Regions from separate parts of the Janthinobacterium sp. BHSEK genome, predicted to be linked through region 2. Evidence: predicted binding sites of a transcription regulator. Region 2 holds the regulator's gene; the other holds the start of a gene.
The links. The regulator sigma-54, encoded in region 2, starts transcription at its own class of promoters, with help from an activator protein. The targets are predictions, from matches to a motif close to TGGCANGNAANCTGCTTT.
Positions count from the first base shown of each region.

Region 1 (5,560 bases), on a different contig from region 2:
CCCGATATCGAGCTCGTAGGCCGCCTGCGAGACGAACGTAAACGACTTTTTCAGGCCGCCGCCGAAGGCGCCGAACATCATGCGGTAATGCACGGGCTGCGGCGTGGGAATCGAGGCGTTCGGGTCGCCCATCTGCGCGGCCGCGATCATGCCCCCCTTGAGTATCATCGACGGCTTGACGCCGAAAAAGGCCGGCTTCCACAGCACGATATCGGCGATCTTGCCCGCCTCGATGGAACCCACCACGTGCGATATCCCGTGCGTGATGGCCGGGTTGATCGTGTACTTGGCGATGTAGCGCTTGGCGCGGAAGTTGTCGCTGCGCGCCGTGTCGGGCGCCAGCGCGCCCCGCTGCACCTTCATCTTGTGCGCCGTCTGCCAGGTGCGCATGATCACTTCGCCCACGCGGCCCATGGCTTGCGAGTCGGACGACATCATCGAGATGGCGCCGATATCGTGCAGGATGTCTTCGGCGGCGATGGTTTCGCGGCGGATGCGCGACTCGGCAAAGGCCACGTCTTCGGCAATGGCCGGGTCCAGGTGGTGGCATACCATCAGCATGTCCAGGTGCTCGTCGAGCGTGTTGACGGTAAACGGGCGCGTCGGGTTGGTCGACGAGGGCAGCACATTGGACTGGCCCACGGCGGCGATGATGTCGGGCGCATGGCCGCCGCCCGCCCCTTCCGTGTGGAAGGTGTGGATGGTGCGGTCCTTGAAGGCAGCCAGGGTGTGTTCGAGGAAGCCCCCTTCGTTGAGGGTATCGCTGTGCAGCGCCACCTGGATATCCATGCGGTCGGCCACGGACAGGCAATTGTCGATGGCGGCCGGCGTGCTGCCCCAGTCCTCGTGCAGTTTCAGGCCGATGGCGCCCGCGCGCACCTGTTCTTCCAGGGGCAGCGGCAAACTGACGTTGCCTTTGCCCATGAAGCCCAGGTTCATCGGGAAGGCGTCGGCCGCCGCCAGCATGGCGTGCAAGTGCCACGGTCCCGGCGTGCAGGTGGTGGCGGCCGTGCCCACGGCCGGCCCCGTGCCGCCGCCCAGCATGGTGGTCACGCCGCTCATCAGCGCTTCCTCGATCTGCTGCGGGCAGATGAAGTGGATATGCGTGTCGACGCCGCCGGCCGTGACGATCATGCCTTCGCCGGCGATGATCTCGGTGGCGCCGCCGATGGCGAGCGTGACGCCGGGCTGGATGTCCGGGTTGCCCGCCTTGCCGATGCCGAAGATCAGGCCGTTTTTCAGGCCGATGTCCGCCTTCACGATGCCCCAGTGGTCGAGGATGACGGCATTCGTGATGACGGTGTCCATCACCTCGGCCGCACAACGCTGCGACTGGCCCATGCCGTCGCGGATGACTTTACCGCCGCCGAATTTCACTTCTTCGCCGTAGATCGCGTAATCATGCTCGATCTCGATGAACAGTGCCGTGTCGGCCAGGCGGATGCGGTCGCCCTTGGTGGGGCCGAACATCTCGGCATACGCGCTGCGGGGAATGCTGGCCATCTCAATCCTTTCCCGGTGGTGTGTCTTGCAGTTCGCCCATCACTGCGCCATTGAAGCCGAACACCTTGCGCTCGCCCGCCAGCGCCACCAGTTCCACCGTACGCTGCTGGCCCGGCTCGAAGCGCACGGCCGTGCCGGCCGTGATGTTCAGGCGCATGCCGTAGGCGCGCCAGCGCTCGAAGGCCAGCGCCGGGTTGACTTCAAAAAAGTGGAAGTGCGAGCCGACCTGGATGGGCCGGTCGCCGCGGTTGGCCACCACCACGGTGGCCGTGGCGCGCCCCGCGTTCAAGCTGATTTCGCCTTCTTCCAACTGGTATTCGCCTGGGGTCATGAGGGGCTCCTTCGCAAAAAAAACTACGGTATCGGGTGGTGCACGGTCACCAGCTTGCTGCCATCGGGGAAAGTCGCTTCCACCTGGATGTCGGGGATCATCTCGGCGATGCCGTCCATGACGTCCGCGCGCGAAAGTATCTTCGTGCCGTCCGACATCAGCTGCGCCACCGACTTGCCGTCGCGCGCCCCTTCCATGATGGCGGCGCTGATCAGGGCCACCGCTTCCGGATAATTGAGCTTCAAGCCGCGCGCCAGGCGCCGTTCGGCCAGCAGCGCGGCCGTAAAAATGAGCAGCTTGTCTTTTTCGCGGGGAGTCAGGTCCATGGTTTTCCTTGTGCTTCTTTCCTGTTCAAGTGTTCCAGATGCGGGGCACGACGGCGTCGCGCCCCAGCATGGCGGGGCGCAGCAACTGCCAGGCGGCCAGCATGATGCGGCGCGCCGCCTCGCTGTCGCCACACAGCAGGCGCACCGCCACCAGCGATTTCATCTGCGTGGCGCCAAATGCGGCGCCTTCCGGCACGGCGATCCCGCGCACGGCCGCCAGTACGGCGGAAGAAACGGGCGTGCCGACGGCGATCAGGGTGGCGCATACCGTGTGTCCGCCCAGGCCGAGGGGGCTGGCCATCAGCGCGCCGCGGGCGGCCAGCACGCCCTGCTCCCACCACAGCAGCTTGCCGCCGCGGCGGATCCGCACCTGCTGGCTGATGCTGCCCGTGTTAAAAATTTCCCCCGCGGCGCTGCGGCCCAGGCAGACGATGTCGCAGCCGATGTAGCCGGCGTCCGGCGCCAGCTCCACTTCATGGAGCTGGCGCACGCAGGCCTGGTCGAAGAAAATGCTTTCCTGCGGCAGCCACTCGATGGCGGCGCCGCGGCCCGCGCGCAGCACGATGTGCTGGCCCGAGACGTGGCCATTCGCGCGGTACCATTTGGCGGCGCCCGGCGACGTGAGCAAGGCGTGCGCGCCCTCGCCCGCCGTGACGTCGACGGCCAGCTGGTCGCCGCCCACCACGCCGCCGGGCGGATGGATGATGATGGCGTGGCAGACGCCATCGCCTTCCGGGTACAGGGGCTTTTGCACGCGCAGGGGGCCGCTGTGCGTGCGCTCGACGAGGCGGCTGACGCCATCGTGCAGCGCAAAGCCCAGGCGCAGATGCGCCTGCCAGGCGCCGTGCGCGCTGGCTGGTGTAGGCATGACTGGATGGCTGCTGTCTGGCATGCGGGGCAATCGCGTAAATAAGCGATTACCTAAGCAGGATATGTGCCAGCGTCAGGGGAAGGAAAAGTGAGAATCACGCACCGCGCTGCAGCGGACGCACCGGCATGGTGCATCGGCCGCACCGCGGCGCTTAGGCCTGGGCCATGGCCAGGGTGCGCCGTTCGCGCAGCAAGGCCGTAAACGACGCGGCGCCCAGGGGACGGCTGAAATAATAGCCCTGCATTTCATCGCAGCCGTGTTCCGTCAAGAAGTCGACCTGCTCGCGCGTCTCCACGCCCTCGGCGATGACGCGCATGTCGAGGTTGTGCGCCAGCGAGATGACGGAGCGGGCGATGGCCGCGTCGCTGCTGCTGGTGGTGACGTCGTCGACGAAGGATTTGTCGATCTTCAGCACGTCGATGGGGAAGCGCTTCAGGTAGCCGAGGCTGGAATAGCCGGTGCCGAAGTCGTCGAGCGAAATGCCCACGCCGATATCCTTCAGGCGCGTCAGGGCCGCCACGGCCTTGTCCGGGTCGCCCATCACCGTGCTTTCCGTGATCTCGATCCCCAGGCAGGCGGGCGCGATGCCGTATTTGCGCAAGGTCGCCTCGACGAAAGGCACCGTGCGGTCCTGCGCGAACTGCTTGCCGGACAGGTTGACGGCCACCTTGATGCTGCCCAGGCCCGCATCGTGCCACACGCGGATCTGCGCGCAGACGCTTTCGAGCACCCACTCGCCGATGGCCGTGATGGAACCATACTCCTCGGCCAGCGCGATGAACAGGCCGGGCGGCACCTTGCCCAGCACAGGGTTATTCCAGCGCAACAACGCTTCCGCGCCCAGCATGGCGCCCGTGCGCAAGCACATCTGCGGCTGGTAATGCACTTCGAATTCATCGCGGCCGATGGCGCCGCGCAGCTGCTGCTGCATGGCCAGGCGGGCGCGGATATCGCTGCCCATGCGCTCCGTAAAGAAGGCGTAATGGTCGCGCCCCATTTCCTTGGCGCGCACCAGGGCCGTGTCGGCGTGGCGCAGCACGTCGTCGAGGCTGTCGCCGTCGGCCGGGCACATGGCGATGCCGATGCTGGTGGTCAGCGCCAGGCGCTCGCCGTCGACGCTGAGTTCTTCGCGCAGGCCGGCCAGGATGGTTTGCGCCAGCGCCAGCGTGCGGCCCAGCAGGGCATCGTCCTGCAGCAGGATCTGGAATTCGTCGCCCCCCTGGCGCACCACCGTGTCGCCCTCGCGCACGCAGCCGGACAGGAAACGCGCCACCACCTGCAAGGCCTTGTCGCCCACAGCCTGGCCGTGCGAATCGTTGATGTTCTTGAAGCGGTCCAGGTCCAGGCACATCAGCACCACCTGCTGGCCGTCGCGCAGGGCGTTCGCGCGCGCCTGTTCGAAACGCTCGCGCAGCAGCACGCGGTTCGGCAAACCCGTCAACGCGTCGTGGTAGGAGAGGAAATCGATCAGATGCTGCTCGGCCTTGCGCTCGCTGATGTCGAGGAACACGCCGATGTAGTTGACGACGGCGCCGTCCGGGCCATGCACGGTGGAGGCGCTGAGCAGGCAGGGATAGGTGTCGCCGCTCTTGCGCCGCGTCTGCACCTCGCCCGACCAGCAGCCGCTGCTGCGCAAGCCCTGGCGCAGGGCCAGCAGCACCGCTTCGCCCGTGTATTCGGCGTGCAGGCGCATGATGTCCGTGCCCACCACTTCCTGCGCCGCGTAGCCGGTGATGCGGGTAAAGGCGGGATTGGCGGTGACGATGACGCCGGCCGGGTCGGTGATCAGGATGGCGTCCTGGGTCGCTTCGAAGACCTGGCCCGACAGGCGCAGCAATTCTTCGTTGGCGCGGCGGATCTGCACTTCGCGCGCCAGGGTGCTGGCCACCTGCTCCAGTTCGGCCGTGCGCTCGGCCACGCGCCGCTCCAGGTTGGCGCGCTCCTGCGCCAGCTGCAGCTGCGCCCGCGCCAGACGCACGTGGGCATCGGTGCGGGCCAGGATTTCCTCGGCCTGGAAGGGCTTGGCGATGAAATCGACGGCACCCAGCGCAAAGCCGCGCACCTTGTCGTCCGTATCGTATTGCGCCGACAGGAAGATCACCGGCACCTGGCTCAGCGATGGAATTTCCTTCAGGCGGCGGCACACTTCAAAGCCGTCGAGGCCCGGCATGCGCACGTCGAGCAGGATCAGCTCCGGCGGGCGCGCCTGGGCCGTCCACAGGGCCAGTTCGCCGTTCGGCGCCTGGCGCACCGCATAGCCGGCGCCGCCCAGCAAATCGCTCAACAGCTTCAGCGAAGCCGGCGTATCTTCAACGATCAGTACTTCGCCCTTCGAGTTCACTTCCGAAAAATCGCGGTGCATGTAGCAGTTCTCTCAGCTTTGGATGAGGCGCGGCGGTCCGTTGCCGCGCTGGACAAGACATTTCTTTGCGATGAACTACGTACTATCATCATAATCTTTATTGCAATTTAGCACCATCCATCGGCCCTACTTAGTCCGTCTTTTCAGCGAAACCGATGTTGTCAGCC
Region 1 covers NZ_JBWBYV010000010.1:111,151-116,710, reverse strand. The annotation lists gene ureC (urease subunit alpha) at 1-1,503, opposite strand, end outside; gene AC0V2Y_RS04310 (urease subunit beta) at 1,505-1,834, opposite strand; gene AC0V2Y_RS04305 (urease subunit gamma) at 1,858-2,160, opposite strand; gene AC0V2Y_RS04300 (urease accessory protein UreD) at 2,186-3,028, opposite strand; gene AC0V2Y_RS04295 (EAL domain-containing response regulator) at 3,183-5,393, opposite strand.
Region 1: a site for sigma-54 is predicted at 3,083-3,100, ahead of AC0V2Y_RS04300 (urease accessory protein UreD). Genes of this name have one in related genera too.

Region 2 (5,560 bases):
TGCCGAAGGTGCCGGTGGAAGCCTCGCTGCTGCAGGCGCTGGAAGAGATGACGAAGAAGGGCATGGGCATGACGGCCGTCGTTGATGCGGACAACCGCCCCGTGGGCGTGTTTACGGATGGCGACTTGCGCCGCATGTTCGAGCGCGTGCAGGATTTCACGCAAGTGGCGATCCGCGACGTCATGCATGCGCAGCCGCGCAGCATCGCGCCCGAGCGCCTGGCCGTCGACGCCGTAGCCGTGATGGAGCAGTTCCGCATCAACCAGATGCTGGTCGTCGATGCCGACGGCAAGCTCGTGGGCGCGCTGCATATCCATGATCTGACGCAAGCGAAGGTGATCTGATGGAGAGCGTAGCGGACAACCTGGCGCGCGCGGCCAAGGTCAGACTGATGATCTTTGACGTCGATGGCGTGCTGACCGACGGCAGCCTGCATTTCGGCCCCGATGGCGAGATGATGAAAACGTTTAATGTGTATGATGGCCTGGGCATCAAGCTGCTGCAGGAATCGGGCGTGCAGACGGCCATCATCAGCGCGCGCCGCTCGGCCATCACGGCACGCCGGGCGCAAGACCTGGGCATTACCCATGTGCACCAGGGCGGTCACGACAAGCTGACGCCGTTTCGCGAGCTGCTGGCGCTGACGGGCTTGACGGAAGAACAATGCGGCTATATCGGCGACGACGTCATCGATGCGCCCATCCTGCGCCGCGTGGGCTTTGCCGTCAGCGTGCCGGGCGGGCGTCCGGAAGCGCAGGGCCTGGCGCACCATGTGACGCAGGCCGGCGGCGGCCGCGGCGCGGTGCGCGAGATCTGCGAATTCCTGCTGCGCGCCCAGGACAACTATGCGCGCGTCATGGCGCCGTTCCTGGAGTGAGGCGCGCCTTGCCGCCAGTGACCTTTGAAAGAGTGAAGCCCTATGCGTAAGCCAGGAGGCGCCCATCGCTGGCGCATGATTTTTACCGTGCTGGGCGCGGTCGTCGTCGCGCTGGGCAGCTTCTGGCTGCTCGAAGTGATGAACAAGAATGGCCAGGACATCAGGGCCAGCAAGCATCTGGACGAGCCCGACTATTTCATCACCAATTTCAGCCTGGTGCGCATGGATTTGACGGGTAAACCCAGCTATATCGTGTCGGGCACCAAGCTCACGCATTATCCGCTCGACGATTCGTCCGATATCGACCAGCCCTTCGTGCGCAAGCTGACGCCCGGCATGCCGCCGCTGAACATGAATGCGGAACTGGCGCATATCGACCAGGATAATACCCGGCTGCAACTGCACCGCAAGGTCGTGATCGATCGCGCGGCCAGTCCGAAGGCGCAGAACCTGACCGTGAGGACGGAAGCGCTGACGGTGTTTCCGGACGAGGAAAGAATGGAAACGGACGTGCCGGTCGATATCCTGACGGGTACTTCGCGCCTCAATGGCATCGGCATGAAGGCCAATAACGCCACCGGCGTGGTGGAAGTGCAAAATGCGCTGCGCATGGTACTCCCGCCGAAACCGCGCCCGGCCGCGGCGGCAAAATGACAGAATGAAACAAGGAAACCATACTATGAAGAACATCTTGCTGTTGAGCGTATTTTCTCTGGCCATGATGGGCGTGGCGCATGCCGAGAAGGCCGATTCCGAGAAGGAAGCCGTCATCACGGCGCGTAGCGGCCACGTCGATGACGTCAAGCAGATCCGTACCCTGACGGGCGACGTCGTGCTGGTCAAGGGCACCCTGACCATGAAGGCGGGCCGGGCCCTGATCACGGAAGACCCGCAAGGCTACCAGTTCATTACCTTCTGGGCCGATCCCGGCAAGCTGGCCACCTTCCGCCAGAAGCGCGATGGCGCGGGCGACCTGTGGGTCGAAGGCGAAGCGGAGCGCGTGGAATACGACAACAAGACGGAAGTGGTGAAACTGTTTTCCAGGGCCAAGCTGACGCGCCTGGAGGGCACGAAAGTGACCGACGTGGCCAATGGCGCCTTCATCTCGTATGACAGCCGCAAGGAAGTGTTTGCGATGGAAAATTCCAACAGCGGCACCAGCACCCCCGATGGCGGCAGCGTGCGCATGGTGATCCAGCCGAAGACCAAGGCGCCCGCGGCGGAGAAAGCGCCGGCCACGCCTGCGCCAGGAACGAAATAATGGACAATACTCGTTGCGGCAGTACCCTGATCGTTCGCGGGCTGCAAAAAACCTATGGCAAGCGGCAAGTCGTGCATGACGTCTCGCTGCAAGTCGAATGCGGCGAAGTGGTGGGGCTGCTGGGCCCGAACGGCGCCGGCAAGACCACGTCGTTCTACATGATCGTCGGCCTGGTGCCGTCCGATGGCGGCAGCATCGATATCAGCGGCGTGGACATTTCCAGCCTGCCGATCCACCGCCGCGCGCAGATGGGCCTGTCGTACCTGCCGCAGGAAGCGTCCGTGTTCCGCAAGCTGACGGTGGAAGACAATATCCGTGCCGTGCTGGAAATCCAGACCGTCGAAGGCCGCCCCCTGAAGAAGGCCGAGATCGAGGAGCGCCTGGATAAACTGCTGGCCGACCTGCAGATTGAAAAGCTGCGCGAGAACCAGGCCCTGTCCCTGTCGGGCGGCGAGCGCCGCCGCGTGGAAATCGCCCGCGCGCTGGCCACCGATCCCCGTTTCGTGCTGCTCGACGAGCCCTTCGCCGGCGTCGATCCGATCGCCGTCATCGAGATCCAGCGCATCGTGCGCTTCTTGAAGGAGCGCAATATCGGCGTGCTGATCACCGATCATAATGTGCGCGAGACGCTGGGTATTTGCGACCGTGCCTACATCATCAACCAGGGCTCGGTGCTGGCGTCGGGACGCCCCGACGACATCATCGCCAACGAGTCGGTACGCCGGGTCTATCTGGGCGAACACTTCCGCATGTGAGCCAATGAAACAATCATTGCAGCTGCGCACTTCGCAGCATCTGGCACTGACGCCGCAGTTGCAGCAATCGATACGCCTGTTGCAATTGTCTACCCTGGAATTGCACCAGGAACTCGAGCAGCTGCTGACGGACAATCCCTTGCTCGAGCGCCTCGACGATCCGCTCGACCGTTCGCTGCGCCTGCTGTCCGACGGGGCCTTGAGTTCCACGGCCGCGCCGGCCGAAGCGCCGCCCCAGCCGCCAGGCCAGGAGGCGCCCGCAGCGCCGGCCGAAGCGGAAACGTTTGACGGCGAGGGGGGCGACGGCGCGGCCGCCGCGGATGGCGGCGACAGCGACTGGAGCGAGGCGAGCCGGGGCAAGGCGCCCGACGACGAAGATTCCCGTCCGCAATTGGAGGCCCACCACTGCACCCTGCGCGAGCACCTGATGGAGCAGATGCGCGTGACGGTGCTCGAGTTGCGCGACCGTGCGCTGGTCGAGCTGATCATCGACGCGCTCGACGACAATGGCTATCTGGAAGAGTCGCTCGACGACATCCTGGCGCGCCTGCCGGAAGAGCTGGAAATCGACGCCGACGAGATGCGCACGGCCTTGTCGCTGCTGCAAAGTTTCGATCCGCCGGGCGTGGGCGCGCGCAATGCGTCCGAATGCCTGGCGCTGCAGATCAAGCGCTTGCCGCACGTCGCCATGGTGACGCGGCGCATGGCCCTCGTCATCGTGGAAAAGCACCTGGCCTGGTTTGCCCAGCGCGATTTCAACAAGCTGAAGAAAGCCCTCGATTGCGACGAGGAAGACTTGCGCGAGGCGCAGACGGTGATTCGCCAGTGCAATCCGCACCCGGGCGCCGTGTTCGCCTCGGACGTGTCCGACTATGTGGTGCCCGACGTCGTCGTCAAGCGCGCGCGCAATGGCTGGCAAGTCACCCTGAACAACGACGTCATGCCGCGCCTGCGCGTCAACGCCATGTACGCCAACCTGCTCAAGCAGGGCAAGGGCGAGGGCGCCATGGGCGCACAGTTGCAGGAAGCCAAGTGGCTGATCAAGAATATGCGCCAGCGCTTCGACACGATCCTGCGCGTGGCGCAGGCGATAGTAGAAAGGCAAAAGAACTTTTTCTCGCATGGGGCCGTTGCCATGCGCCCCCTTGTGCTCCGTGAAATAGCTGATACACTGGGTTTACACGAGAGTACTATCTCGCGGGTAACAACTCAAAAGTACATGCTGACCCCGCACGGCATGTTCGAGTTGAAATATTTCTTTGGTAGCCACGTCGCCACCGAAGCGGGGGGCGAAGCGTCATCGACGGCGATACGGGCATTGATCGTGCAACTGACAGGAGCAGAAGACCCTAAAAATCCTTTATCCGACAGTAAGATTGCGGACATGCTGGGGGAACAAGGCATGGTGATTGCGCGACGTACTGTTGCCAAATACCGGGAAGCATTGAAAATTCCGCCAGTGAGCCTGCGTAAGTGTTTGTAAGTTTTTTTCGGTTCCTCTGCGGGCCGGATAGGATGGACCGCACGAACCCGATCATCTTTAGGAGTGTGTATGAATCTCACCATCAGCGGACATCATCTCGAAGTGACACCAGCCATCCGTGAATACGTACAAACGAAGCTGGAGCGCGTGAAACGTCATTTCGATCAAGTCATCGATATCGCCGTGATTCTGACCGTGGATAACCTCAAAGAGAAAGAAAAACGTCAAAAGGCCGAAGTCAACCTGCGTCTGAGTGGCAAAACCGTCTATGTGGAAAGCCTGGCGCAAGACCTGTATGCCGCGATCGATGCCCTGATCGACAAGCTCGATAGGCAAGTGATGAAATACAAAACCAAAGTGCAAGGGCACGGTAAAGAGGCGATCAAGCATCTGCCAGACAACTCGGAAGAAGAATTCGCCGCCGCCTAAGCGGCCTGCGACTTTCAACCGGTTGTGATCAACTAAGGGCGCACATTGCGCCCTTTTTTGCGCCCGTCCCTGTCGAACGCAATGTTCCCCGCGCAGGGGCTAGAATGTTGGCACTTTCACTTCTTTCCATCCTGCCATGAGCGACTTCGTCCAGACCTCCATCCGCCACCGCACGGGGCACATCGTGCTCGACCGTCCGAAAGCCTTGAATTCCCTGTCGCTGGAGATGGTGCGGGCCCTGAGCGCGGCCTTGCTGGCCTGGCGCGACGACCCGCAGGTGGACGCCGTGGTGATCCGCTCCAGCAGCGAGAAAGCCCTGTGCGCCGGCGGCGACATCCGTTTCTTTTACGATGCGGGCCTGGCCACGCCGCAAGGCGGCAGCGCCCAGCTGGAAGATTTCTTTACAGAAGAATATGCTTTAAATCATCTGATTCACTTCTACCCGAAACCGTATATCGCCGTGATGGACGGCGTGGTGATGGGCGGCGGCATGGGCGTGGCGCAAGCGGGGCCCGGCAACCGCCTGCGCATCGTCACAGGCCGCACGCGCATGGCCATGCCGGAAGTCAATATCGGCCTGTTCCCCGACGTGGGCGGCAGTTACTTTCTTTCCCGCCTGGCGGGCCGGCTGGGCCTGTACCTGGGCTTGACGGGCTTGACGATCAACGCGGCCGACGCCCTGTACACGGGCCTGGCCGATGTGTATCTGCCCGAGGCGCAGATGGGGGCGTTGCTGGCCCTGTTCGAGTCCACGC
Region 2 covers NZ_JBWBYV010000018.1:107,305-112,864, reverse strand. The annotation lists gene AC0V2Y_RS08895 (KpsF/GutQ family sugar-phosphate isomerase) at 1-344, shown strand, start outside; gene AC0V2Y_RS08890 (KdsC family phosphatase) at 344-877, shown strand; gene lptC (LPS export ABC transporter periplasmic protein LptC) at 920-1,531, shown strand; gene lptA (lipopolysaccharide transport periplasmic protein LptA) at 1,557-2,138, shown strand; gene lptB (LPS export ABC transporter ATP-binding protein) at 2,138-2,893, shown strand; gene AC0V2Y_RS08870 (RNA polymerase factor sigma-54) at 2,898-4,376, shown strand; gene hpf (ribosome hibernation-promoting factor, HPF/YfiA family) at 4,446-4,805, shown strand; gene AC0V2Y_RS08860 (enoyl-CoA hydratase/isomerase family protein) at 4,942-5,560, shown strand, end outside.